DNA from 2 places in the Variovorax sp. 10N432 genome. Region 2 is predicted to be linked to the other one. Evidence: predicted binding sites of a transcription regulator. Region 2 holds the regulator's gene; the other holds the start of a gene.
The links. The regulator HrcA, encoded in region 2, represses chaperone genes, less so after heat shock. The targets are predictions, from matches to a motif close to TTAGCACTCNNNNNNNNNGAGTGCTAA.

Region 1 (3,405 bases), on a different contig from region 2:
CTGCGCCTTCGAGCGTTCGTTCAACGAATGGCACGTGCTGGCGATGACCCAGGCGATCTGCGACCACCGCCGGGCCCAGGGCATCGACGGGCCGCTCTACCTCGGCATCGACACGCACGCGCTGTCGGCCCCCGCGGCGGCCAGCGCGCTCGAGGTGCTGGCCGCCAACGGCGTCGAGGTGATGCTGGCCAGCGGCGACGAATACACGCCGACCCCCGCGCTGTCGCATGCCATCCTCACCTACAACCGCGGCCGCACCAGCGGGCTGGCCGACGGCATCGTGGTCACGCCGTCGCACAATCCGCCGCGCGACGGCGGCTTCAAGTACAACCCGCCCAATGGCGGACCGGCCGGCCAGGACATCACGGGCCCGGTGCAGGAGGCGGCCAATGGCTTCCTCGAGAAAGGGCTCGCGGGCGTGCGCCGGATGCCGCACGAGCGGGCCCTGAAGGCCGCCACCACGCACCGCCATGACTTCGTGGCGGCCTACGTCGGCGACCTCGACAACGTGATCGACATGGCCCTGATCCGCGAAGCGGGCGTGCGCATGGGCGTCGACCCGCTCGGCGGTGCCGGGGTCCACTACTGGGGGGCGATCGCCGAGCGCTACCGGATCGACCTCAGCGTGGTCAGCGAGACGGTCGATCCGCGCTTCGCCTTCATGACGCTCGACTGGGACGGCCAGATCCGCATGGACCCGTCGTCGACCTACGCGATGCAGCGGCTGCTCGACATCAAGGACCGCTTCGACGTCGGCGTGGCCTGCGACACCGACCACGACCGCCATGGCATCGTCACCCGCAGCGCCGGCCTGCTGCAGCCCAACCACTACCTGTCGGTCGCGATCGACTATCTGTTCCGCCACCGCCCGCAGTGGGGCGCCGATGCGGCGGTCGGCAAGACGGTGGTCTCGACGCGGCTGATCGATGCCCTGGCGAAGCGGCTCGGCCGACGGCTCTACGAAGTGCCGGTGGGCTTCAAGTGGTTCGTGGACGGCCTGGTCGACGGCTCGCTCGGCTTCGTCGGCGAGGAAAGCGCCGGCGCCACCTTCCTGCGCCGCGACGGCTCGGTCTGGACCACCGACAAGGACGGCATCACCGCGGCGCTGCTGGCCGGCGAGATCACCGCCCGAACAGGCCGCGACCCCGGTGCGCTCTACGCCGAGCTGGCGAACGAGTTCGGCAGCCCGGTCTCGAACCGCATCGATGCGCCCGCCAGCCGTCAGCAGAAGAAACAGCTGTCGGCGCTGAGCCCGCAGCAGCTCCACGCGACCGAGCTGGCCGGCGAGCCGATCGAGAGCGTGCTGAGCCATGCCCCCGGCAATGGCGGCGCGATCGGCGGCATCAAGGTGATCGCGCAGAACGGCTGGTTCGCCGCCCGGCCGTCGGGCACCGAGGACATCTACAAGATCTACGGCGAGAGCTTCCGCGGCGCCGAGCACCTGCAGCGGATCCTGGCCGAGGCCCAGACCATCGTAGACGCGGCGATCTCGCCGGCGCCGTGAAGGCACGACCGGCGGATGCAGCCGCCGGCCGTCGCCTACACCGAAGCCTTGGCGCCCGGTCTATGAACGGCTTTTCAGTTGCGGAGACCTCATGAATCTCGACTCGTTGATCAAGACCGTCAAGGAAGCAGACGCCAACCGGCCGGACCTGCCGGGCGAGCACCTGATCGTGCTGGGCGTCGGTCTGTTGCTCATGATGGCCACGGGCCGCAGCCGCTCGCTGATCGGCAAGGCGCTGATCGGCGCCGCGGCGGGCGCCTTCATCGGCCGCGCGGCCAGCGGCACCGGGGGCGTCGCCAGGCTGGCAGCGCTGCTTCGGCCCGGCGCCCCGCGGGGCTGAAACGGCCCGGCGCAATGCCGGACCACGGTCGGCGAGGCGTGCCTCGGTCCGCCAGTCGGACGAATTGCGCCCCGCGCCTCCCGGCATTCGGGCGGCCCCGGCGCGGCGGCGCGACGCGCCTGCAAAAACAGTCCCCCGCCTTGAAAAGCCAAAAAACACCCTTATGATTAGCACTCGTTGCAGTTGAGTGCTAACAGCGCCTTCTGCCCAACGATGTGGTATCGGCACAACGCCGACGCCCGACCCAAACCCGTTCCCATCAGGAGATGCAAGCAATGAAACTTCGTCCTTTGCACGATCGCGTGATCGTCAAGCGCATTGAAAGCGAAACCAAGACCGCCTCGGGCATCGTGATCCCCGACAACGCCGCCGAAAAGCCCGATCAGGGTGAAGTCCTGGCCGTCGGTCCTGGCAAGAAGAACGACAAGGGCGACCTGATCTCGATGAACATCAAGGTCGGCGACCGCGTCCTGTTCGGCAAGTACAGCGGCCAGACCGTCAAGGTCGATGGCGACGAACTGCTGGTCATGAAGGAAGACGACCTGTTCGCGGTCGTCGAGAAGTAAGCACTTCTCTCTTCAACCCCCAATCAACTGAATCTCGGAGAAATCTCATGGCAGCAAAAGACGTAGTCTTCGGCGGCGAAGCCCGCGCGCGCATGGTCGAAGGTGTGAACATCCTCGCCAACGCAGTCAAAGTGACCCTGGGCCCCAAGGGCCGCAACGTGGTGCTCGAGCGCTCCTTCGGCGCCCCCACCGTGACCAAGGACGGCGTGTCGGTCGCCAAGGAAATCGAACTCAAGGACAAGCTCCAGAACATGGGCGCCCAGCTCGTGAAGGAAGTGGCCTCCAAGACTTCGGACAACGCCGGTGACGGCACCACCACCGCGACCGTGCTGGCCCAGGCCATCGTTCGCGAAGGCTTCAAGCTGGTCGCCGCCGGCATGAACCCGATGGACCTGAAGCGCGGCATCGACAAGGCGGTCACCGCCCTGGTCGCCGAGCTGAAGAAGGCTTCGAAGGCCACCACCACCTCGAAGGAAATCGCGCAAGTCGGCTCGATCTCGGCCAACAGCGACGAAACCATCGGCAAGCTCATCGCTGACGCGATGGACAAGGTCGGCAAGGAAGGCGTGATCACCGTCGAAGACGGCAAGTCGCTCGACAGCGAACTCGACGTCGTCGAAGGCATGCAGTTCGACCGCGGCTACCTGTCGCCCTACTTCATCAACAACCCCGAAAAGCAATCCGCGATTCTGGACAACCCCTTCGTGCTGCTGTTCGACAAGAAGATCAGCAACATCCGCGACCTGCTCCCGACGCTGGAACAAGTCGCCAAGGCTGGCCGTCCGCTGCTGATCATTGCCGAAGAAGTCGAAGGCGAAGCCCTGGCGACCCTGGTCGTGAACACGATCCGCGGCATCCTGAAGGTCGTGGCCGTCAAGGCACCTGGCTTCGGCGACCGCCGCAAGGCCATGCTGGAAGACATCGCCATCCTGACGGGCGGCAAGGTCATCGCTGAAGAAGTGGGCCTGACCCTCGAGAAGGTGACCCTGGCCGAC
Region 2 (3,405 bases):
CTGCAGGTCGACCGTGCGGCGCAATAGCAGGGCGTCGCCGGCCTCGAAGCCGCCTTCGTCCAGCCAGCCGGCCAGGTCCGGGTCGGCGTCGAACTCGGCGCTGACGTCCAGCCGTTCGGCACCCTCGCGCACCGCGCCGGCATCGGCCCGGTTGCCGAGCGCCAGCTGCAGCGCATCGATGAGGATCGACTTGCCGGCACCGGTCTCGCCGGTGAGCACCGTGAATCCGGCCGAGAAATCGAGTTCGAGGGCCCGCACGATCACGAAGTCCCGCAGCGCAATGCGCCTCAACGCCATCTCAAGATCCCCCTTCGTTCCAATGCAGTTTCTTGCGCAAGGTATCGAAATAGCTCCAGCCCTTGGGGTGCAAGAAGCGCACCCGGTAGTCGGAGCGGCGCACCATCACCTGGTCGCCGATGGCCAGCGAGGCCAGCGACTGCATGTCGAAATTGGCGCTCGCATCGCGACCGCCCACCAGTTCCATCGTGACCTCGTCGGCGTCGGGCAGCAGCAGCGGGCGGTTCGACAGCGTGTGCGGCGCGATCGGCACCAGCACCCAGCCGCGCACCGCCGGATGCAGCAGCGGCCCGCCGGCCGAGAGCGCATAGGCGGTCGAGCCCGTGGGCGTCGAGATGATCATGCCGTCGGCGCGCTGGTTGGCGACGAAATGGCGGCCGACCGTGACCCGCAGCTCGACCATGCCCGAGGTGGCGCCGCGGTTGACCACCACGTCGTTCATGGCCAGGGTGTCGAACACCGACTGGCCGTCGCGGATCACCTTGGCCTGCATCAGGGTGCGCAGGTCTTCCTCGTACTCGCCGGCCAGCATCGGGATCAGCGTCGCCTGGTAGTTGTCGAGCGAGATGTCGGTGATGAAGCCGAGGCGGCCGCGGTTGATGCCGATCAGCGGCACGTCGTGCGGCGCCAGCTGGCGGCCGATGCCCAGCATCGTGCCGTCGCCGCCGACCACCAGGCCCAGGTCGCATTGCTGGCCGATCTCCTCGACCGTCAGCGCCGGGTAGGGGCCGGTTTCGACCGGCTGGGTCTGCGACTTCTCGACGAACACCTTGCAGCCCTGCGATTCGAGGAAGGTGCCGATGCCTTCCATCACGTCGTCGTGCGCGCCGCACTGCGCCCGGGCGCCGGAGGCCTGGTATTTACCGATCAGTGCGACATGCCGAAAGCGGGAGCTCATTCACAAATTACAACATTAAAATCATTCGATGCTGGACGACCGTGCCAAGTTGCTGTTGAAGACTCTCGTCGAGCGCTATATCGCCGACGGGCAGCCGGTCGGCTCGCGCACGCTTTCCCGTGCGCCGGGCCTGGATCTGTCGCCGGCGACGATCCGCAACGTGATGTCCGACCTCGAGGTGCTGGGGCTGATCGCAAGCCCCCACACGTCGGCGGGTCGGATCCCGACCGCGCGCGGCTACCGCCTCTTCGTCGACACCATGCTGACCGCCGAGCGCGAGCAGTTCGCGTCGGCCCCGAGCCTGGCCGCCGACCAGCCGCAGAAGGTGATCGCCAATGCGGCCCACCTGCTGTCGAACCTGTCGCAGTTCGTGGGTGTCGTGATGGCGCCGCGGCGGGCCTCGGTGTTCCGGCAGATCGAGTTCCTGCGGCTGTCGGACCGCCGGCTGCTGGTGATCATCGTGGCGCCCGACGGCGACGTCCAGAACCGGGTCATCTTCCCCGAGGTCGACTACACGCAGTCGCAGCTGGTCGAGGCCGCGAACTACATCAACGCCCATTTCGCCGGGCTGTCGATCGAGCAGGTGCGCGACCGTCTGCAGTCCGAGGTCGAGCAGCTGCGCGGCGAGATCGCGGCGCTGATGCAGGCCGCGGTGCAGGTCAGCTCCGAGGTCATGACCGAGGCCCAGGACGAAGTCGTCATCGCCGGCGAGCGCAACCTGCTGGCGGTCACCGATTTCTCCAGCGACATGGGCCACCTGCGGCGCGCCTTCGAGCTGTTCGAGCAGAAGACGCAGCTGATGCGCCTGCTCGATGTCTCGAGCCAGGCCGAGGGGGTGCGCATCTTCATCGGCGGCGAAAGCCAGGTCGTGCCCTTCGACGACCTGTCGATCGTCAGCGCGAACTACGAGGTCGATGGCCAGGTGGTCGGCACGCTGGGCGTGATCGGCCCGACCCGGATGCCGTACGAGCGAATGATCCAGATCGTCGACATCACGTCGAAGCTGGTCACCAACGCGCTGAGCCACCGCAAGTAGGGAAGGGCGCCGGGCCCACTAGAATCCCTGGCGCGTGGGCCGTTAGCTCAGTTGGTTAGAGCAGCGGACTCATAATCCGTTGGTCCCTGGTTCAAGCCCAGGACGGCCTACCACCCGACTCCTCGCGACGCATGGGTTAGACTCCATGCGCGATCGAGAGTCTTCGCAGACTCGGTCTTCCCCGGTGACAGCCCGGGACGAACCGTCCGCATGTCGTTGAGCTTCATTCCGGCTTCAGGCTGGAAAGGTAGCTGAAATGCATGCTATAATCGCAAGCTGTGCGGCTGTAGCTCAGTTGGATAGAGTACTTGGCTACGAACCAAGGGGTCGTGGGTTCAATTCCTGCCAGCCGCACCAACTCTCAGTAAGCCCCTGATTTTGTTAAAGAAATCAGGGGCTTTCCTGTTTCACACAGCACCCTCATCCAAAGGGTGCATCCGTGCAGAATCTCTTTCGCTGTTGTCATCCCCTCGGTAGGCGGCGCTCCATGGCCACAGGAATTCTGCCCGCGCAGGTTCTGGCTGCCAGAGAAGCGCAGCGGGCCAACGTGCGCCCCAAGACACCCGCGGCGGCAGACACGCATCTCAAGCTCGCGGAGGTCGACGACGAAGTTCTCCGCCGGTTTAGAACCGAAGCGCTCTCCACGTTCCTTGCATGCGAGAACCACGCCCGCATCAAGTATTCGACGCGCTCTATGAAAGAACCGCTCGCAGCGGTGACTGCGGCGGGTGACAACTGGCCGATCATGAGCAAGCCGCGCATCGTCGCTCAGATGGCGGCGCTGCGTGCCGGTGGCTTTGCGCACGAAGTGCCATGAAATGGTATTGCTCCCTCCAAGGCGGTGACTCAAGCATTAAGAATGTGAACTTCCGTATTGTTTCTTGAGCGCGATCGGTTATAACCGCCGCTACCGAATTAACGTCTCGATACGTTTCTCGTCGAAACTGCACGCGCAGTCACTTCCATATGCCCATTGGGTTCTTTCAATGCTGACCTTCATCGTGCCTGTACGACATCCGCAAAATGCGCGGGACTGGTCGCGTGTCAAACAGGTACTCAAACAAACGGCCACCTCAATCGCTGGTCAGGAGTCAGATGAGTGGCGCGCGGTCGTGGTCGCAAATGCTGGCTCGGACTTGCCGCCTTTGCCGCCGCGATTCAGCGTGGCTTGGGT

Region 1: the regulator HrcA is predicted to act here: its motif matches at 2,012-2,038, upstream of groES (co-chaperone GroES).

Annotation. Positions count from the first base shown of each region.
Region 1 covers NZ_JBFTHX010000004.1:85,820-89,224, reverse strand. The annotation lists gene pgm (phosphoglucomutase (alpha-D-glucose-1,6-bisphosphate-dependent)) at 1-1,504, shown strand, start outside; gene AC1DF3_RS06405 (hypothetical protein) at 1,596-1,844, shown strand; gene groES (co-chaperone GroES) at 2,120-2,410, shown strand; gene groL (chaperonin GroEL) at 2,458-3,405, shown strand, end outside.
Region 2 covers NZ_JBFTHX010000015.1:75,307-78,711, forward strand. The annotation lists gene recN (DNA repair protein RecN) at 1-297, opposite strand, end outside; gene AC1DF3_RS18725 (NAD kinase) at 299-1,195, opposite strand; gene hrcA (heat-inducible transcriptional repressor HrcA) at 1,224-2,231, shown strand; tRNA gene AC1DF3_RS18735 (tRNA-Ile) at 2,268-2,344, shown strand; tRNA gene AC1DF3_RS18740 (tRNA-Arg) at 2,512-2,588, shown strand; gene AC1DF3_RS18745 (hypothetical protein) at 2,719-3,048, shown strand; gene AC1DF3_RS18750 (galactosyl transferase) at 3,113-3,405, shown strand, end outside.